2 regions of the Streptomyces sp. NPDC028907 genome follow, and region 1 is predicted to be linked to the other one. Evidence: riboswitches for the same ligand, from Rfam matches in the RefSeq annotation. Region 1 holds a riboswitch; the other holds the start of a gene.
The links. Region 1 has a riboswitch for glycine ahead of gcvT (glycine cleavage system aminomethyltransferase GcvT). Riboswitches for the same ligand answer to the same signal wherever they lie in the genome.

Region 1 (10,588 bases):
CTCGCCGGTGACCGGGGAGTACAGGTCGGACACCGACTTGGTCGACTCCAGTTCACCGCAGGTGTCACCCGCGGTCACGGTCGAGCCGACCTCGGGGAGCTGGGCGTAGACGACGTCGCCGAGCGCGTTGGCCGCGAACTCGGTGATGCCGACCGTCGAGACGCCGTCCTCGGCGGTCGACAGCCACTCGTGCTCCTTGCTGTAGCGCAGCTGCTGGGGGTTGCTCATGGCCTGAATTCTCCTGTACGCGCGGGAGTGGTGATGAATGGGGGACTACTGGAAACGCGTGTGAGCAGCGCGAATGTGCGCAGGGTCACGCACGGGGGCCGCTGTCGGTCTCTACTTGTGGTCCGGTCTGCGGATCTGGGCCGGCCTTCGCGTCCGGGCCCGTCCTCGCGTCTGGGCCAGTCTCTCCGTACGGCGCTACTTCTGCCGCTTGTAGAACGGCAGCGCCACGACCTCGTACGGCTCGTGGCTGCCCCGGATGTCCACGCCGACCCCGGCCGTGCCCGGCGCCGAGTGCGCGGCGTCGACGTACGCCATCGCGATCGGCCTGCCGAGGGTGGGGGAGGGCGCACCCGAGGTGACCTCGCCGATGACCTCGCCGCCGGCGACGACCGGGTACCCGGCGCGCGGGACGCGACGCCCCTCGGCGATCAGGCCGACGAGGACGCGCGGCGGGTTCTCCGAGGCGCGGGAGGCGGCCGCGGCGAGCGCCTCGCGTCCGACGAAGTCGCCCTCCTTCTCGAACTTCACCACCCGGCCGAGCCCGGCGTCGAAGGGGGTCAAGGAGGTCGAGAGCTCGTTGCCGTACAGCGGCATGCCCGCCTCAAGGCGCAGCGTGTCCCGGCAGGACAGGCCGCACGGGACCAGCCCGACGCCCTCGCCCGCCTTGGTCAGCGCCTGCCACAGTTCGACGGCGTGCTCCGGCTTCACGAACAGCTCGAAGCCGTCCTCGCCGGTGTAGCCGGTGCGGGCGATGAGGGCGGGGACGCCGGCGACGGTGCCGGGCAGGCCGGCGTAGTACTTCAGGCCGTCGAGGTCGGCGTCGGTGAGCGACTTCAGGATGCCCGGGGACTCGGGGCCCTGGACCGCGATCAGCGCGTACGCGTCCCGGTCGTCGCGGACCTCGGCGTCGAAGCCGGTCGCACGCTCGGTCAGGGCGTCCAGCACGACCTGGGCGTTCGAGGCGTTGGCGACGACCATGTACTCGGTGTCGGCGAGCCGGTAGACGATCAGGTCGTCGAGGATGCCGCCGTCGGCCTGGCAGATCATGGTGTAGCGGGCGCGGCCGACGCCGACGGAGGCGATGTTGCCGACCAGGGCGTGGTTCAGGAAGGCGGCCGCCCCGGGGCCGGTGACGGTGATCTCGCCCATGTGGGAGAGGTCGAAGAGCCCGGCCTTCGTCCGCACGGCGTTGTGCTCGTCGCGCTCGGAGCCGTACCGCAGGGGCATGTCCCAGCCGGCGAAGTCGGTCATCGTCGCGCCGAGCGAGCGATGCAGGGCATCGAGCGCGGTACGACGGGGGTCAGTGCTGCTCATCGGACGTGTCTCCCAAGGCGATGGGGGTCCCCCCGCGCGAGCGAATTCGAGCGTGGGGGAGGGCGAGGTCGTTCCTCCCCATCTGTCATCGGAACCTGAGAGGTTCGCCCCGACCGCCACAGGGACGATCGACGGCTTGCACCTTGGGTGGGGCCGCGTGTCCCGGGTAGAGACAGAGCGGCCCGCTTTTCAGATGTGCCTCGCCCGCGCGGTAACGGGGCCTGAGAGATTCAAGGGAGGGACTTGCTCCTTCGGCGCCCCAGCGATGCACTGCTGGGGACTCTCCCGCGCGGATTCAAACGGCCGGTATGCAGTTGGCGCGCACATCATTGCACGCCCGCGCCCGTCAACGGCAGGCCGTGTCTGTAACCGGCTTGTGGCAGGAAGTGAACGAAAATGCGAGAGATCATCCATTACCTTCTCTTTACGCTCAGTGGGGACGGGGAATCCTGACCCCGGAGGAGGACGATGACGGTGAACCGCACTACGGCGTACGCCACGACCTCGGGCATGGCGCTGCCCAAGCAGCCCGTGGCCCCGGCGGCCGAAGCCCGCGGCAGGTGCCTGGCACCCGTGGTCCGTGATCTGCGCGAGCGCTCCGGACGCAGCCCGCGCGCGCTCCTCTTCGGCCCCAAGGACCTCGTCGTGATCACCGGCCTGCCCGGCAGCGGCAAGTCCACGCTGATGAAGAGGGCGGTGCAGGGCACCCGCATCGACTCCCAGGACACCCGGGACCGCTGGGACACCCGCATGCCCCGCTTCCTCCCCTACGCCATCTACCGTCCCCTGGTCCGCCTCGCCCACTACACCGCACTGCGCCGCGCCGTGCGCTCCGGCGAGGGCGTCGTCGTGCACGACTGCGGTACGCAGGCCTGGGTGCGCGGCTGGCTGGCCCGCGAGGCCCGCCGCCGCGGCGGCAGCCTGCACCTGCTGCTGCTCGACGTCGCCCCCGACACCGCCCTGGAGGGCCAGCGCGAGCGCGGCCGTGGTGTCTCGCGGTACGCCTTCCTGCGCCACCGCCGAGCAGCGGCCCGCCTGCTGACCTCGGTGGAGGACGGCAGCCTGCCCCAGGGCTGCGGCTCCGCGGTGCTGATCGACCGGGAGGCGGCGGACACCCTGCGCCACATCGGCTTCACGGGCTGAACGGCCACGGGGTCGCACGGCGCGGACACCGGATAGCCTTCTGAGCCACAGACGTGGTTCACAGCAGGTGGTCAGAGAGATGGACTTCGCAGCGGATCTCCCCGCGGACTTCCCGGCAGGGGCACACCTCCAGGGGCACGGCGGTTGGCCGGGCAACGAACTGGAGGAGGTGCTCTCGGCCTCCCTCGGCGTGCCCTCGGCCGGCGGCCGGATCATCGAGGTGCTGGGCCGCAGCTTCGTCTGGGTGCCCCTGCCCAACGGCGGCGGACCCGCCAGCGGTCCCCTGGACCTGCCGACCGTGGAGATAGCGGGCCAGGCGTACGTCCCGGTCTTCAGCTCCGAGGAACAGTTCCGCCAGGTCGTCGGGGCCCACATGTCGCACACCGTCGCCCCCGCCGTGGAATTCGCCCGGGGTCTGCCGCCGCAGGTGGGTATCGCTGTCAACCCCGACGGCACGGTCGGCATCCCCCTGCCTCCGGCCGCGGTGGCCGAGCTCTGCCGGGTGGGCCGCACCCCGCTGGACGGCCTCACCTCCGGCGGCCGCGTCAAGCTCTACGAACCCGACTGGCAGGACGACCCGGTCGACTTCCTCGCGGCGGCCTCGGCCGAGTTCGCCGAGACCGGCGTCGTCACCACGGCCCGCCGCTGTCTGGCGGCGATCGAGACGGCCCACCCGGCGATGTTCGTCGGCGTGGAACTCTCCTCCTGGGAGGGCGACTTGCGCGCGGCACCCATGAACGCCCTCGCCCGGGCCCTCGGCCGCACCCCGGTCCCCTGGCCGGTCAACCTGGTCCTCCTGGAAGTGGCCCAGGACCCGGTGATCGACTGGATGAGGCAGAAGGTACGCCCGTTTTATCAGCGGGATTTCTAGGCGCCGGTGACGGGCAGCGCCCCCTTGGGGGCGCGGGGAACTGCGCGACAAGCCACGCACGACCCGCAGTCCGTCAGACGACAATGGGCTCCGAGCTCTCCGCGGCTCCCCCAGCGGAGCGCCTAAGCTGGCAGTGAAACCCACGGTTCCCCGAAAGGGCGGTAAAAGGTGAGCGCGAGCGGCACCGCGGCGACCGGCCAGGTCGAGCACATGCTGCGCCAGGTGACGCCGGGGCGTTACGACGCCTACGAGGCGCTCCTCCGCGCCCTCGCCACCCCGAACACCGGGCAGGTCTGGATGCTGCTGTGGCACGGCCAGGCCGGCTCCCCGGACGCCCAGTACGGGAACATGGAGGTCGAGGGCCACGGCTACGCCCCCTGCGTCACCTCCGCCCAGGAGCTGTCGGCCAGCGGCTGGAACCGCTCCTACGAGGTCGTCGACGGCATCGACGTGGCCCGCACCCTCTACCCGGACCACTTCGGCCTCTGGCTGAACCCGCACGCCCCGGGCGGCGGCGTGGGCATCCCGTGGCTCGACCTGCGCCGCATCGCCACCGGCCTGGACCGCCAGCCCGCCGGCCCGCTCCGCCTGTCGGAGCCCGGCATCGAGATCCCGCAGTTCTACGCCCTGCTCGCGCAGAACGCCCACCGCACCCCCGCCGTCCGCTCGCTGCGCCGCGCCTGGGTGCAGCCGGCGCTCGGCGCGCCGTATCTCGCGATCGGGCTGGACGTGTACGACACCAGCCCGCCCGCCGTGGACTCGGTGCGCTCGATGATGCTCCAGTCGATCGGCGCGGTCCCGGACGGGCTGCCCGTCTCGACCGTGGCGATGTCGGACGAGGACGACCCGGTCGCGATGTGGATGCGAGCGACCGCCCGCCCGTTCTACGACCGCGAGGCGCACGCCACGGCTCCGGTGCAGGCTCCGGCGTCCGGGTACGGCTACCCACCGCCACAGGGCCGTTACTGATCATTCATGGGCTAACCTACCGAGCGGTCGGTGCCCCGGCTGTCGTAGGCGCAAAGGGTCCGCGGCTTCCGTTTCCCAGGTGAATCTCCGCGCGTAGATGCGATCGGAAGGTCCCGGTCCGCCCTCATACGCCCCAACTGGCGTGCGTCCGCCCGCCGTTACCCGCTGTTCGGATAACGGAACCCCGCAGACAGCATCACGGTTGCGCATACTTTCCTTGCCAGCTCTGGCAACAGATCGCCAAAGCGTTGAAGACTCCCGGCAAGACACGGACCGGTAGGTCCTGTGTGCGAGTTGGAGCAACCGCTACCGCGGCAGCCAGGGGGGCCGACAACCGTCGGCCGAGAGGGGTCAGACTCACCGTGACGGCACCGATCGAGACCACCGGATCGCAGGCCGACGCCCAGCCGGAGGCCGTGCTGAAGGGGGTCGAGGCCAAGAAGATCGAGGGCCGGTCGCTCGGACAGATCGCCTGGTCCCGCTTCAAACGGGACAGAGTGGCGGTAGTCGGCGGCATCGTTGTCGTGCTGCTCATCCTCGTGGCGGTACTGTCCCGTCCGCTCCAGGCGCTGCTGGGCCTCGACCCCAACGCCTTCCACCAGGACCTGATCGACCCCAACACCTCTCTGCCCAAGGGTGACTTCGGCGGGATGAGCTGGGATCACCCGCTGGGTGTCGAGCCGAAGTTCGGCCGGGACATCCTCGCGCGCATCCTGGAGGGCTCCTGGGTCTCGCTGGTCGTCGCCTTCGGCGCGACGCTGCTGTCCGTCGTCATCGGCACCGTGATGGGCCTGGTCGCCGGCTACTACGGCGGACGGGTCGACACCGTCGTCAGCCGGCTCATGGACACGTTCCTGGCGTTCCCGCTGCTCCTGTTCGCCATCGCCATCTCCGCGACGCTCCAGGGCGGTGCCTTCGGCCTCGAAGGGCTGCCCCTGCACATCTCCGTGCTGATCTTCGTCATCGGCTTCTTCAACTGGCCCTACATGGGGCGCATCGTGCGCGGCCAGACCCTGGCCCTGCGCGAGCGGGAGTTCGTCGACGCCTCCCGGGGGATGGGGGCCGGCGGCCCGTACATCCTCTTCAAGGAACTGCTGCCCAACCTCGTCGCGCCGATCATCGTCTACTCGACGCTGCTCATCCCGACGAACATCCTCTTCGAAGCCTCGCTGAGCTTCCTCGGTGTGGGCATCCAGCCGCCCCAGGCATCCTGGGGCGGAATGCTCAACCAGGCCGTCGACTTCTTCGAGGTCGACCCCCAGTACATGATCGTCCCCGGCCTGGCGATCTTCATCACGGTGCTGGCCTTCAACCTCCTCGGTGACGGCCTGAGGGACGCACTCGACCCCCGCAGCCGCTGACGTCCGCGGTCGCCGCACCCGACTGCGACCCGACGTCCCACCCAAGTGTCCACCTACGAAGGGGAATCCGACCATCATGCGAAGGTCAGCAATGGCCGCGATTGCGGTCGCCAGTAGCGCCGGCCTGCTTCTCGCGGGCTGCAGCAAGGCCGACGACGGCGCCGACACGCCCAAGGGCGCCGGCGCGAACGCCGCGACCAAGGGAGTGGTGAACGCCTCCACCCACAAGGGCGGAACGGTCACCTACGCGAGCTCCGACGCCCCCGAGTCCCTGGACCCGGGCAACATGTACTACGCGTACGGCTACAACTTCAGCCGCCTCTACGCGCGTCCCCTGATGACCTTCAAGCCCGGCCCCGGCGAGGCGGGCAACGAACTCGTCCCGGACCTCGCCGAGGGCGCGGGCACGCCCAGCGACGGCGGCAAGACCTGGACGTACAAGATCCGTCAGGGCGTCAAGTACGAGGACGGGACCGCGGTCACCTCGAAGGACGTCAAGTACGCCGTGGAGCGTTCGAACTTCGCGCGTGACGTGCTCTCGCTCGGCCCCAACTACTTCCAGAACCTGCTGGACAACCCGGACGACTACAAGGGCCCGTACAAGGACAAGAGCGAAAAGGGCATCTCGTCCATCGAGACCCCGGACGACCACACGATCGTCTTCCACCTGAACAAGGCGTTCTCGGAGTTCGACTACCTCGTCAGTGCCCCGCAGACGGCCCCCGTGCCGCGGGCCAAGGACACGGGTGTGGACTACACCAAGAAGGTCGTCTCCTCCGGCTCGTACAAGTTCGAGAAGTACGAGGAGGGCAAGCAGATCGTCCTGGTCCGCAACCCCGAGTGGGACGCCAAGACGGACCCGCTGCGCAAGCAGTACCCGGACAAGATCGTGGTGAACCTCAAGGTCAACAAGGCCACGATCGACAAGGACGTGATGTCCGGGGACACGATGATCGACATCCAGGGAACCGGTGTCGACGCGCAGACCCAGGCGCAGATCCTGAACGACAAGGCCCAGATGGCCAACACGGACAACGCGCTGGGCGGTCGCCTGATCTACGCGGCGATCAACACCAAGCTGGCGCCGTTCAACAACCTTGAGTGCCGCAAGGCCGTCGAGTACGCGATCGACAAGACCGCCGTGCAGACCGCGATGGGCGGCCCGCTCCGCGGTGACATCGCCACCACGGTCCTGCCCACCGACGTCACCGGCTACGAGAAGGCCGACCAGTACGCCACCAAGGACAACAAGGGCGACGTGGCCAAGGCCAAGGAGCACCTGAAGGCCTGCGGCAAGGAGGGCGGCTTCAAGACCTCCATCTCGGCCCGCACCGACCGGCAGGGCGAGGTCGACGCGGCCACCGCGATCGTCGGCGCGCTGAAGAAGGTCGGCATCGACGCGGACATCAAGCAGTACCCGTCCGGCAAGTACTTCTCCGACTACGCGGGCGTGCCCAAGTTCAACAAGAAGAACAACATCGGCCTGATGATGATGCAGTGGGGCGCCGACTGGCCCACCGGCTACGGCTTCCTGCAGCAGATCGCGCACGGCAAGGCCATCAGCCAGTCCGGCAACACCAACCTGTCCGAGCTGGACAACCCCGAGATCAACAAGCTGCTGGACGACGCGATCGGCAACACCGACGAGGCCGCCCGCACCAAGGCGTACACCGAGATCGACCAGAAGATGATGGAGCAGGCCGCCATCGTGCCGCTGACCTACTTCAAGGTCCTGCTGTACCGCACGCCGCACGCCACCAACCTGGTGTCGTCGTCCGCCTGGAGCGGTCAGTACGACTACCTCAACGTCGGCACCGCCGAGAAGTAGCCCCGGAAGGCAGGTGAAGGCATTGGCGCCCGCGGACTAAAGTCATCCGCGGGCGCCGGCGCCGGTCCTCGTGATCTCGTACATCATCCGCCGGACGATCGCGGCACTGGTCCTGCTGCTCGTCGTCACCGCGGTCACCTTCGGCATCTTCTTCATCCTGCCGAAGCTCGCCGGGCAGACCGCCGACCAGCTGGCACAGCAGTACATCGGCAAGAACCCCACCCCCGAGGACATCGCGGCGGTCAAGGCGAACCTCGGTCTCGACCAGCCGGTCTACGTCCAGTACTGGGACTTCATCAAGGGGATCGTCTCCGGCGCCACCTACGACCTCGGCCCCACCACCGTCCGCTGTGACGCCCCCTGCTTCGGCTACTCCTTCAAGGACCACATCGAGGTCTGGCCCCAGTTGACCGAACGACTGCCGGTCACCCTCTCGCTGGCCGTCGGCGCCGCCGTGCTGTGGCTGGTCGGCGGTATCGCGGCCGGTGTCATCTCCGCTCTCAAACCGGGCTCGTTCTTCGACCGGTCCGCCATGGGCGTGGCCCTGGCGGGCGTCTCCCTGCCCATGTTCTTCACCGGGCAGCTGGCCCTGCTGTTGTTCAGCTACAAGCTGGAGATCTTCGGCAGAACGTACGTCCCCTTCACCGAGAACCCGTCCCAGTGGGCCAACACCCTGTTCCTGCCGTGGTGTTCGCTGGCCCTGCTCTACTCGGCCATCTACGCCCGGCTGACCCGCTCGGGCATGCTGGAGACCATGAGCGAGGACTTCATCCGCACCGCTCGGGCCAAGGGTCTGCGTGAGCGCAAGGTCGTCGTCCGACACGGTCTGCGGGCCGCGTTGACCCCGCTGGTGACGGTCTTCGGCATGGACATCGGCCTGCTGCTCGGCGGTGCCGTCATCACCGAGACGGTGTTCTCCCTGCACGGCATCGGCGAGTACGCGGTACAGGCGATCACCGCCAACGACCTGCCCCCGATCCTCGGCGTGACCCTGCTCGCGGCGTTCTTCGTCGTCTTCATGAACCTGGTGGTGGACCTCTTGTACGCCACGATCGACCCGCGGGTGAGGCTCTCGTGACCGACCTGTCCAAGTCCGGGGCCGCCGTGGGCGAGCCCGTACGTGCCGGCGAGCCGCCCCGGGCGTTCCTCGAAGTGCGCGACCTCAAGGTGCACTTCCCGACCGACGACGGCCTGGTCAAGTCCGTGGACGGTCTCTCCTTCCAGCTGGAGAAGGGCAAGACCCTCGGCATCGTGGGCGAGTCCGGCTCCGGCAAGTCCGTGACCTCGCTGGCCGTCATGGGCCTGCACCGCCTGGGCAACCGCGGCAAGAACGTGCAGATGTCCGGCGAGATCTGGCTCGACGGCAAGGAACTCGTCTCGGCGAGCCCCGACGAGGTCCGCCGGATGCGCGGCCGGCAGATGGCGATGATCTTCCAGGACCCGCTGTCGGCCATGCACCCGTACTACACGGTCGGCAACCAGATCGTGGAGGCGTACCGGGTCCACAACAAGGTCGACAAGAAGACCGCCCGCCGCCGCGCCGTCGAACTCCTCGACCGCGTCGGCATCCCGGAGCCGAACAAGCGCGTGGACATGTACCCGCACGAGTTCTCCGGCGGTATGCGCCAGCGCGCGATGATCGCCATGGCGCTGGTGAACAACCCCGAACTGCTGATCGCGGACGAGCCGACCACCGCGCTCGACGTCACCGTGCAGGCGCAGATCCTCGACCTGATCCGGGATCTGCAGAAGGAGTTCGGCTCCGCGGTCGTCATCATCACGCACGACCTCGGCGTGGTCGCCGAGATCGCCGACGACATCCTCGTGATGTACGGCGGACGCTGCGTGGAGCGCGGCCCGGTCGACAAGATCTTCTACGAGCCGTCGCACCCCTACACCTGGGGCCTGCTCGGCTCCATGCCGCGCATCGACCGCGCGCAGACCGACCGGCTCATCCCGGTCAAGGGCCAGCCGCCGAGCCTCATCAACGTCCCCTCGGGCTGCGCCTTCAACCCGCGCTGCCCGTACGCGGACGTGCCCAAGGGCGGGATCACCCGCACCGAGCGCCCCGAGCTGCGCGAGGTCGGCAGCAGGCACTTCACCGCCTGCCACCTGTCGCAGGAGGACCGCACCCGGATCTGGACCGAAGAGATTGCGCCGAAGCTGTGAGCGAGACTGAGACCGGGGCCGCGGCGGCGGCCGTGAAAGCCGCGCCGGCCGGCGACGAGAAACCGCTGCTCAAGGTCGAGGGCCTGGTCAAGCACTTCCCCATCAAGAAGGGCCTCCTCCAGCGGAAGGTCGGGGCGGTCAAGGCCGTGGACGGCATCGACTTCGAGGTGCGCCGGGGCGAGACCCTCGGTGTCGTGGGCGAGTCCGGCTGCGGCAAGTCGACCATGGGCCGGCTGATCACCCGGCTGCTGGAGCCGAGCGGCGGCAGGATCGAGTTCGACGGCACGGACATCACGCACCTGGGCACGAGCGGCATGCGCCCGCTCCGCCGCGATGTGCAGATGATCTTCCAGGACCCGTACGGCTCGCTGAACCCTCGGCACACCATCGGCAGCATCGTCTCGGCGCCGTTCCGGCTCCAGGGCGTCGAGCCCGAGGGCGGCGTCAAGAAGGAGGTCCAGCGCCTCCTCGAACTGGTGGGCCTGAGCCCTGAGCACTACAACCGCTACCCGCACGAGTTCTCCGGCGGTCAGCGTCAGCGCATCGGCATCGCCCGCGCGCTGGCCCTCAAGCCCCGGATGGTCGTGGCCGACGAGCCGGTCTCCGCGCTCGACGTGTCGATCCAGGCGCAGGTCGTCAACCTGATGGACGACCTCCAGGACGAGCTCGGGCTGACGTACGTGATCATCGCGCACGACCTTTCCG
Region 2 (10,588 bases), on a different contig from region 1:
GGGTTGGGCGGGTGACCGTGCGCTTCGAGACGCCCGAGTCGTCTGAGCCGGGGCGGGTGCGGACGTTTCGGGTTGATGATCCGGGGCTGGAGGGGGCGGAGCCGTTGCCGTTGGTGAAGGCCAGGCCGGCAGGGCCCGGAGCGGCTGGAGTGGCCGGGGGAGGTGGGGAATCTGGTGGGTCTGGGGCTGGTGGGGCCTCTGAGGTGAAAGGGAAGGGGGCCGAACTGGTGGAGGAGGCGGGGGAGGGGGAAGTGGGGGACATGCCTGTGGCGCCTGGTTAGCGGCTGGCGGGGTTGCCGCTGCGCCTGGATGATCTATTCCAAGGGGTCGGTGATTGCCTTGGCCCCGGTCCAGGTGCAGGCCCCAGAAGAAGCGGCTGTGACCGGCGCAGTAGCCGTATTCGGCCCAACCTGCCAAGTCGGAGCGCTTTACGGTCTCGCGGGAGCGGCCGCGCTCCACCGGGGTGGAGTCCACGACCCATACGTCGTCGCTCCACACCGAGGTGGTGGTGGCCAGGATCCGGTTGACGTTTTCGCATCGGACCGGTGGCTCCACGCCGTTCGTCACAAAACGATCCTGGACACCCTCGTTCTTGTCTCCGCAGGCACCCCTTGGACCACACCACCAGGAGGAACCAGTGTCATACCCGCGACTGCTCACCCCTGAGGAGAAGCTCGCCGACGCGAAGAAGCTGTTGAGCCTCCCGAGTATCGTCGTGATCTGCGGCTCCACCCGCTTCATGACCGAGATGAACGAGGCCGATCTGCGGGAGACCAAAGCCGGAAGGATTGTCGTCAAACCGGGCTGTGACATGAAGTCGCCGCACGAACTTTGGTCCGATCCTGTCGAGGCCGAGGAGCTGAAGGTTCGACTCGACGATCTGCACCGGGCGAAGATCCGGCTCGCTGATGAGGTGCTCGTAGTCGGCGACTACATCGGAGACAGCACCCGAGCCGAAATCGCCTACGCCCGGTCGCTGGGCAAGCCCGTGCGGTTCACGCACCCCGAAGTCGACCCTGACGCCTGACCGCCTACTGCCACCTCGACAACCAGGGCTGGCAGCCCGCCGCCTGACCGTCTCGCGATGGCTTCGGCCGCCGCCCACCCCACACCCTCCGCAGGCATCCCTTGGAATTGATCCTCTGGGTGTGCGGGGCGTGCGTGCCGCTGCTTCTGCATGGGTGGTGGTGGCCCGGCTGTCGTGGGTGGCGTGCGGGTGCCGGTGGCGCTGGTCGCGCGATAGGGGCTTCCGCAGCTCCTGGCAGAGGAGTCCGCTGATGTGCCGGCAGGGCGAATCGTTCTGAGCTGCGTTCGCGAGGGTGCCTCGTCCCGGCTTGGGCGCTGTCGCCGCTGCCGGTGGGCGGATCTGCCTGATGTGGAGTCGGGAGTCATGCTGAGGTCGCGTCCCGGGCTTCGTTTGCGTGGCCCTTGATGGTGTGCCGATGGTGCTGGTCGGCGGTGGGGGAGGCGCTGCGGAATGCCCGCGGGCTGGGCATTCGGAGGCGGTGTCAGGGGCTTTACCGGGAGGGCGTCCAGCCTTGAGGGGCGCTCGTGCTGTGTCGGTGGCGGGGGGTCAGGAGTGGGGGCGGGTTGGTCTGGGGCCGTTGTCTTCCGGGGTTTCCAGGCCTGCGATGTTGCCGAAGTCCCGGTCCGGGGGTGAGGGTGGAGGGGCTACGTCGAGGCCGTAGTGGTGGTAGAGCTGGAGTTCTTGTTCGGGGGAGAGGTGGCGGCCTACGCCGAAGTCGGGGGCGTCCTTGATCAGGGCGCGGTCGAAGGGGATGTGGAGGCTGCCTTCTACGAGCTCGCTGGGCTCAAGGGGGACGAAGGCGTCGCGGGAGAACAGGCCCGTGCGTATCGCTGCCCATTCCGGCACTCCGGTCGCGTCGTCGAGGTAGACCTCGTCGATGGTGCCGATCTTGGTGCCGTTGCGGTCGAAGGCCTTGCGGCCGATCAGATTGCGCGGATCGATGTCGGTCTGCACGGGCCCTCCACTTGGTCGCAACTCATCTGGAAGCAGTCGTAAGCACTACGAAAAGGCAGATTGGTGAGCGCGGCCACTCGAAGGTCCGTGCGTTGACCCCGCTGGTAGGCTGGCTAGCGGCTGCTGACCCCGTGCGGGAGAGTCCTCCGGACACCATCCGGAGGCGCCGAAGGAGCAAATCCTCCCCGGAATCTCTCAGGCACACGTACCGCACGGACGAGGTCACTCTGGAAAGCAGGGCGGGTGTCGACGGCTTCCGCTCTCACCGACGGTGAAAGCCGGGCGCTCTGTGCGACCCGGTGAAGCTCTCAGGTTGAGATGACAGAGGGGGAGGCCGTCCGGGTACCCGCGCCGTGGTGCCCCTCGAAGGTCGTGTCAGACCAGGAGGCCTCCGTAATGACCGCCCATCGCATTCCGCTCTCCGAGCTCGAACAGGGGATCCCTTTCGAGCAGCGTCATATCGGTCCTGACCATGAGGCTCGGGCCAAGATGCTCGCCCACGTCGGGTACGGCTCGCTCGACGAGCTCACCGCCGCCGCGGTGCCGGATGTGATCAAGAACGCCGACTCCCTCGACCTGCCGGGGGCGCGTACCGAGGCCGAGGTGCTCGCCGAGCTGCGGTCGCTCGCCGATCGCAATCAGGTGCTCGACTCCATGATCGGGCTCGGGTACTACGGGACCTTCACGCCGCCGGTCATCCTGCGGAACGTCATGGAGAATCCGGCCTGGTACACGGCCTACACGCCGTATCAGCCCGAGATCTCGCAGGGGCGGCTCGAGGCGCTGCTCAACTTCCAGACCATGGTCGCCGACCTGACCGGGCTGCCGACCTCCGGTGCCTCGCTGCTCGACGAGGGAACCGCCGCGGCCGAGGCCATGGCCCTGTCCCGGCGTATGGGCAAGAACAAGAAGGGGCTGTTCCTGGTCGACGCGGATGTGCTTCCGCAGACCATCGCCGTGATCGAGACCCGGGCCGAGCCGACGGGGGTCGAGGTCGTCGTCGCCGACCTCAGTGAGGGGATCCCGGCGGACGTCGCCTCCCGTGAGATCAACGGCGTGCTCCTTCAGTACCCGGGAGCTTCCGGTGTCGTACGCGATATCAAGGCCGTCATCGAGCAGGCCCACGAGCTCGGCGCCCTTGTCACCGTCGCCGCCGATCTGCTCGCGCTCACGCTGCTGAAGTCGCCCGGTGAGCTCGGGGCGGACATCGCGGTCGGGACGACGCAGCGGTTCGGTGTTCCCATGGGCTTCGGCGGTCCGCATGCCGGATACATGGCCGTGCACGAGAAGTTCGCGCGCAGCCTGCCCGGGCGGCTCGTCGGTGTGTCCGTGGACGCGGACGGGAACAAGGCGTACCGGCTGGCCCTGCAGACGCGTGAGCAGCACATCCGGCGGGAGAAGGCCACCAGCAACATCTGCACGGCTCAGGTGCTGCTCGCCGTGATGGCCGGGATGTACGCCGTGTACCACGGGCCCGAGGGGCTGCGCGGCATTGCCCGGCGCACGCACCGGTACGCCTCCGTCCTGGCCGCCGGGCTCGCTGCCGGCGGGGTCGAGGTCGTGCACGGCTCGTACTTCGACACGCTGACCGTGCGGGTGCCGGGGAAGGCCGCCGAGGTCGTTGCCGCGGCCCGGCAGAACGGCGTCAACCTGCATCTCGTCGACGCGGACCACGTCTCCGTCGCCTGCGACGAGACCACGAACCGGGCCCAGCTGGGTGCCGTATGGACGGCGTTCGGGGTCGAGGGGGACATCGAGGCGCTGGACGCGGTGACCGAGGACGCGCTGGCGGAGGGGCTGCTGCGCGGCGACGAGTACCTCACGCACCCCGTGTTCCACCAGTACCGTTCCGAGACCGCGATGCTGCGCTACCTGCGCAGGCTCGCCGACCGCGACTACGCGCTGGACCGCGGCATGATCCCGCTGGGGTCCTGCACGATGAAGCTCAACGCGACCACCGAGATGGAGCCGGTCACCTGGCCGGAGTTCGGGCAGCTGCACCCCTTCGCGCCCGCCGAGCAGGTGCAGGGCTATCTGACGCTCATCCGTGAGCTGGAGGAACGTCTCGCCGAGGTCACCGGGTACGACAAGGTGTCGTTGCAGCCCAACGCCGGGTCGCAGGGTGAGCTGGCCGGGCTGCTCGCTGTACGCGGGTACCACCGGGCCAACGGGGACGAGCAGCGGACCGTGTGTCTGATTCCGTCCTCCGCTCATGGGACCAATGCCGCCAGCGCTGTCATGGCCGGCATGAAGGTCGTCGTCGTCAGGACCGCCGAGGACGGTGAGATCGACGTCGAGGATCTGCGGGTGAAGATCGAGAAGCACCGGGACGAGCTGTCGGTGCTGATGATCACGTATCCGTCGACGCACGGTGTGTTCGAGGAGCATGTCGCCGACATCTGTGCGCAGGTGCACGAGGCCGGCGGGCAGGTGTACGTCGACGGCGCCAACCTCAACGCGCTGGTGGGGCTGGCCAAGCCGGGGCACTTCGGCGGTGACGTCTCGCATCTGAATCTGCACAAGACCTTCTGCATTCCGCACGGTGGCGGCGGTCCGGGTGTCGGGCCGGTCGGTGTGCGGGCGCATCTGGCGCCGTATCTGCCGAACCACCCGATGCAGCCCGCCGCCGGGCCGGAGACGGGTGTCGGACCGATCTCGGCCGCGCCCTGGGGTTCCGCCGGGATCCTGCCGATCTCCTGGGCGTATGTACGGCTCATGGGCGGCGAGGGGCTGAAGCGGGCCACGCAGGTGGCCGTGCTGTCCGCCAACTACATCGCCAAGCGGCTGGAGCCGCACTACCCGGTGCTCTACACGGGGCCGGGCGGGCTCGTCGCGCACGAGTGCATCATCGATCTGCGGCCGCTGACCAAGGCGACCGGGGTGAGCGTCGACGATGTGGCCAAGCGGCTCATCGACTTCGGCTTCCATGCGCCGACGATGTCGTTCCCCGTGGCGGGGACGCTGATGATCGAGCCGACCGAGTCCGAGGATCTGAGTGAACTCGACCGGTTCTGCGAGGCGATGATCGCTATTCGGGCGGAGATCGAGAAGGTCGGGGCGGGTGAGTGGCCTGCCGAGGACAATCCGCTGCGGAATGCTCCGCATACCGCCGGTGCGCTGGGTGGGGAGTGGGGGCACGCTTACAGCCGCGAGGAGGCTGTGTTCCCGGCCGGGGTGTCGGTTGCCGACAAGTACTGGCCGCCGGTGCGGCGGATTGATCAGGCCTTCGGGGATCGGAATCTCGTGTGTTCCTGTCCGCCGATGGATGCCTATGAGGGCTGACGTCTGCGGGGTGCGCTCGCGGGGCCTGTAGCGCTGCGGGGGTAGGTGTGAGGAGGGCTCCGTCCCGGTCGTGGTTGGCCGGGGCGGGGCCCTTGTGTGGTTCACGTTGTTGTCAGTGCTACCTCTGTCGCCTTGATCAGTGCGGTGACGGGCATTCCGGGGGTCAGGGCGAGGTCGGTGGTGGCGTCGGTGGTGATGGCCGCCGTCAGGGCTGCGCCGTCCACGGCGATCTTGACTGATGTCATTGCGGGGCCTGTGGCGATGCCGGTGATCGTGCCGGGGAGTTGGTTGCGGATGGACAGGCCCTTGATCGGGGTGGTGGCGAGGGAGATGTCCGTGGCTTTGACCAGAGCGGTTACGGGGGTTTCTTCGGTGAGGGCCAGGTCCTTGAGGGCGTCCAAGGTGATTGCTGCGGTGAGGGGCTGGCCGCCGGAGAGGTGGATCTTGAGGGTGGCCATGGCTTCGCCTCGGGTGATGGCCGTGATGGTGCCGGGGAGTTGGTTGCGGATGCTCAGGCTCATGGGGGTGCCTCGTTGACGGTGGGGGGAATTGGAGCGTTCGGGTGTCTGGTTTGTATTGGTTCGGGGGTTGTGGGCCTACCGTAGTTGGGCTCGGGTTGAGCAGGGGCGTCGCCTGGCCGAGCGTGTAGGGCTGCTGGTCGGTCGCGACGGGCGGTTTTATCGCCCCCGCCGCCCCTACCCGTCCCATCCCCAGGGGCTCCGCCCCTTCGACCCCGCCAGGGAGCTGCCGCCCCCTGGACCCCCGCCATCGGCCCTCCGGGCCTCGTCCTCAAACGCCGGACGGGCTTGCAGTGGCTGGGCCGGTGAAGCCTAAGGCCTCGTTCTCAAGCGCGGGGCGAGCTGGAGGTGGCTGGGCCGGTGAAGCCTGAGCCCTCGTTCTCGAGCGCCGGATGGGCTGGAAGTGGCTGGCGTGGCGGCATCAGGAGAAGTCTGAGGCTCTGAGTACGGCCTGGGTCGTGGCGTCGTCGATCTGGTGGGCCAGTCGCTCCAGTACGTCCGTGCCTTCGAGGAGGGTGCCGCGTTCGCGGGAGCGGCGGACTCCGGTGTCGAGTTCGTGCCAGAGGAACGGGTTGGCGATCAGGATGCGGGGGTCCAGGTCCAGGCGGTAGCCGCCTGTGTCGCGGAGAGTGAGGAGGGCGGTGACGCGGCCGTGTTGACGCACGGCGACGAGCTCGTCTGTGCGCACTGTCCGGCGGCGTACGAGGCCGCGTACTTCCAGCCAGCCCGGGCCCGCGGTGACGCGCTGGGGGAAGAGGATCGTGAAGAGCAGCGCGGTCAGGGCCAGCCAGAGGAGGGCGCGGGCCGGGGTGAGGGTTTCCCCGTCCAGGTCGACCAGGAGGGTCATGCCGAGGAAGAGCAGAGCGCAGCCCAGGGCGAACCGGGCACCGCCACGCCAGTGGCGGTCGACGGTCGGGGTCGGACGCGGTCCGTATCCCTGCACAGTGCAGACGGTAGGGGCAAGGCGCCCGGACGACCCCGAGCCCGCGTTGCTCTGACGCCTTACGGTCGCAACCTTGACGCGATCCTGATGGGCGGGGCTGTTTCAGCCGGTGTGCACGCGGGGCCGGCGTTCCCGGTCCGGCTCGGCCTCGCGCAGTACCTCTCGGGTGACCGGGGCGACCTCGCCTTGGCCGAAGAGCAAGAAGCGCAGGAAGTTGGTGAAGGGGTTGCCCTCGGTCCACTCGAAGTAGATGTGGGGTATCCGGTCGGTGCTGTCGCGGACGTGGAGGAGCAGGGCGGCCAGGGCGTTGGGGATGGAGGAGGACTCCAGGGTCAGGACGCGGTAGCGGTGGTGCAGGACCTCGCCGCGTACGGCCAGGCCGGCCTCGAACTCGGACGGGTCGGTGACCGTCACCTCGACGAAGACGAAGTCCTCCTGGTCCGGGATGTCGTTGTCGGCCCGGATCTGCTCGATCTTGTCGTGGTACTCGGCCTTGTCCCGCTGGTCGGGCTCATTGGCGATGAAGCGGATCTTGCGGCTGGCCATGTCTCGGACGAAACGTTCCGCCATGTCATCGAGCGTCACGTCCGTCACGCGGAGCTCGAAGGCACGGGCCAGCCGGGACAGGAGTGAGACCAGGATGATGCCGGCGATGAAGCAGGCGCCGATCTTCACGCCGTCGGGGCGCTCGAAGACGTTCACGACGGTGGTGTAGAGGAACACCGCCGAGATGACGGCGAAGCCGATGAACCAGTTCCGCTGACCGGCCTCGCGGGCCGCGATGGTCACGGCGATGGCGGCGGAGCTGATGAGGACCAGCACGCCGGTGGCGTAGGCGCCGCCCTGCGCATCGACGTCGGCGTCGAAGATCCAGGTGACCAGGAAGGCGACGAGGGTGAAGACGACGACCATCGGGCGGACCGCCCTCGCCCAGTGCGGGGCCATGCCGTAGCGGGGGAGATAGCGCGGCATCAGGTTGAGCAGGCCGGCCATGGCGGAGGCGCCGGCGAACCACAGGATGGCGATCGTCGAGGCGTCGTAGACCGTGCCGAAGGCGCCACCGAGGTACTCGTGGGCAAGGAAGGCGAGCGCGCGGCCGTTGGCCTGCCCGCCCGACTCGAACTCCTTCGCGGGGATCAGCAGCGTGGTGATGAAGCTTGTCGCGATCAGGAAGCAGCTCATGATCAGCGCGGCGGTGGTGAGCAGCTTCTTCGTGTCCCGGATCCGGCCCGCAGGGTTCTCGTCCGTCTCCCCCGGGGCGCCCTTGACGTGCGGCATCACCGCGACGCCGGTCTCGAAGCCGGAGAGGCCGAGCGCGAGTTTGGGGAAGACGATCAGGGCGACGCCGATCATGACGAAGATGTTGCCGTGCTCGGCCGTGAGGGCGTTGGACCAGTCGGTGACGACATGTCCCTCGGTGACGACGTGGTACAGGCCGACGGCCACCACGACGGCGTTCAGCGCGAGGTAGGCGCCGACCAGGGCCACGGCGACGCCGATCGCCTCCAGGAAGCCCTTGAGGAAGACCGCGCCGAGCAGCGCCACGAGGATGAGGGTGATCAGCATCTGCTTGTCGTGCAGGGCGCTGTTCAGATGCGGGTTCTCGACCAGGTGCGTCGAGGCGTCGGCCGCCGACAGGGTGATGGTGATCAGGAAGTCGGTGGCGGCGAAACCGAGCAGGGTCAGGACGAAGAGCTTGCCCTTCCAGAAGGTCAGGAGCCGCTCCAGCATCGCGATCGAGCCCTGGCCGTGGGGACTCTCCTCGGCCACGCGCCGGTACACGGGCAGGGCTCCCGCCAGGGTGACGATCACGAGCACGATCGTGGCGACGGGTGACAGCAGGCCGGCCGCGAGGGCCGCGATGCCCGGCTGGTAGCCGAGGGTCGAGAAGTAGTCGACGCCGGTGAGGCACATGACGCGGTACCACGGCTGGCCCTTGTGCTCCGGCTCGGACTCGGTCTCGGCCTGCTGTTGCTCGCGGCCGTGGCCCTTGCCCATGTCGGACAGGCCCTCCAGCATCCAGGCGCGCAGGCGACCGGGCGGCGGGTGTTCGGTCGTGGCCATCGACGTGCTCCTGATGTGCGGGTCGGCGCGGGGTTCCGGCCATCACGCGGACGGCGGCACCAGCGTAAGCAGAGAGTGACGTACAGACCCACGGATCTGTGCGCTGCGGGCGTCAAGCTTCCGTTAAGACTCGGCATGCGGGCCGTGGCCGCGCCATGAGATGCGCGGTCCGGTGCTGGTCGGGGGACGGAGGTGGTGGGGGTGGTGGGGTGGTGCGGCATGGTCGGGTTGCTATGGGGTGATGGGTGGTCGGCCTGGGGGTGGATACGCAGCGTCATGGTGTGTGCTTCCAGCCGGGGCGGGGCGGGGCGGGGCGGGAGGGGGCTCGGGCGGTGGGTCCCGATCGGGTAGACGGCCGACCGGTCGCGGACCGGGGGCGGGGCGGGGGCAACGTGGCATCAAGGTCGGCCAGTTGCCGAGGGGAAATGGGGCAACGGCTGCAGCGGCTCCTCCAGAACAGCGGGGTGCCTTGGTGGTCCAGGCCCTGCGGCGGGAGACGCGGTGGTTTGCCGGCCTTGGTTCCGCCTGCCCTGACAGTGCCCCTGCCTCGACCTGCTCTCGGGGCCGCGTATGAGTCGCGTCAAAGCCGCGCAGAGCGCCGTAAGGGACCCGTCAACGGCGGCCGAATCCGGCCAGGCGAGCTGTTTCCTCTGAACGTCCCTGTACGACCGAACCTCACTCCAGGAGTCCACGATGGCCGATCTGGCCTTCGTCGTCGTCACGATCGCGTGCTTCGCGATGGTGGCTGTCGTCGCCAAGGGGGTGACCAAGCTGTGACCGCCGAGAACGTCGTCGGCCTCGTCGTGGCCGTCGCCCTGCTGGGCTATCTCGTCCTCGCCCTGATCTTCCCGGAGAGGTTCTGAGCGCAGCCATGGGTTCCGTAACCGCGGGCGTCCTCCAACTGCTCGCCCTGATCGGCGCGCTGGCCCTGGCCTACATACCCCTGGGCCATCACATGGCCAGGGTCTACTGCTCCGACCGGCACTGGCGCGTCGAGAGGTGGATCTACAAGGGCATCGGAGCCGACCCCGACACCGAGATGCGCTGGCCCGCGTATCTGCGCGGCGTGCTCGCCTTCTCCGTCGCCGGTGTGCTCTTCCTCTATCTGTTGCAGCGGCTCCAGGGCGTCCTGCCCGGTTCGCTCGGTTTCCGGTCCATCGACCCGGACCAGGCGTTCAACACCGCCGTCTCGTTCGTCACCAACACGAATTGGCAGTCGTACTACGGCGAGCAGGCCATGGGCCACGTCGTCCAGACGGCCGGTCTCGCCGTGCAGAACTTCGTGTCCGCGGCCGTGGGCATCGCCGTCGCGGTGGCCCTCGTGCGCGGGTTCGCACGCTCACGTACCGGTGAACTCGGCAACTTCTGGGCCGACTTGGTACGCGGCGTCGTACGCGTCCTGGTCCCGTTGGCCGTGATCGCCGCGGTCGTGCTGGTGGCGTGCGGTGCGCTCCAGAACTTCTCCGGCATCCACGAGGTCGGGCAGTTCATGGGTGGCTCCCAGCAGTGGAACGGCGGCGCGGTCGCCTCGCAGGAGGCCATCAAGGAGCTCGGCACCAACGGGGGCGGCTACTTCAACGCCAACAGCGCCCACCCATTCGAGAACCCCACCCCGTTCTCGAACCTCTTCGAGATCTTCCTGATCCTCGTGATCCCGTTCGCCCTGACCCGCACCTTCGGCCTCATGGTCGGATCGGTCAGGCAGGGTTACGCGATCCTCGCCACGATGGGCACCATCTGGGTCGGCTTCACCTCCCTGATGATGTGGACCGAGTTCGCCCACCACGGCCCGGCGTTCGA

Region 2: another riboswitch for glycine. It lies ahead of gcvP (aminomethyl-transferring glycine dehydrogenase); the one in region 1 lies ahead of gcvT (glycine cleavage system aminomethyltransferase GcvT).

Annotation. Positions count from the first base shown of each region.
Region 1 is NZ_JBVHVE010000032.1:427-11,014, forward strand. Features, by position in the region: gene gcvH (glycine cleavage system protein GcvH) at 1-228, opposite strand, end outside; gene gcvT (glycine cleavage system aminomethyltransferase GcvT) at 424-1,542, opposite strand; glycine riboswitch at 1,615-1,741, opposite strand; glycine riboswitch at 1,742-1,840, opposite strand; gene ACZ4UU_RS44410 (AAA family ATPase) at 2,011-2,685, shown strand; gene ACZ4UU_RS44415 (enhanced serine sensitivity protein SseB) at 2,765-3,556, shown strand; gene ACZ4UU_RS44420 (enhanced serine sensitivity protein SseB C-terminal domain-containing protein) at 3,725-4,525, shown strand; gene ACZ4UU_RS44425 (ABC transporter permease) at 4,888-5,886, shown strand; gene ACZ4UU_RS44430 (ABC transporter substrate-binding protein) at 5,963-7,714, shown strand; gene ACZ4UU_RS44435 (ABC transporter permease) at 7,785-8,792, shown strand; gene ACZ4UU_RS44440 (ABC transporter ATP-binding protein) at 8,789-9,883, shown strand; gene ACZ4UU_RS44445 (ABC transporter ATP-binding protein) at 9,880-10,588, shown strand, end outside.
Region 2 is NZ_JBVHVE010000014.1:251,485-262,072, reverse strand. Features, by position in the region: gene ACZ4UU_RS35650 (DNA polymerase IV) at 1-281, shown strand, start outside; partial or broken gene ACZ4UU_RS35645 (IS982 family transposase) at 352-516, opposite strand; gene ACZ4UU_RS35640 (hypothetical protein) at 638-1,027, shown strand; gene ACZ4UU_RS35635 (PRC-barrel domain-containing protein) at 1,574-1,981, opposite strand; glycine riboswitch at 2,106-2,202, shown strand; gene gcvP (aminomethyl-transferring glycine dehydrogenase) at 2,378-5,263, shown strand; gene ACZ4UU_RS35625 (TOBE domain-containing protein) at 5,365-5,784, opposite strand; gene ACZ4UU_RS35620 (hypothetical protein) at 6,203-6,724, opposite strand; gene ACZ4UU_RS35615 (APC family permease) at 6,827-8,788, opposite strand; gene kdpF (K(+)-transporting ATPase subunit F) at 9,562-9,651, shown strand; gene kdpA (potassium-transporting ATPase subunit KdpA) at 9,660-10,588, shown strand, end outside.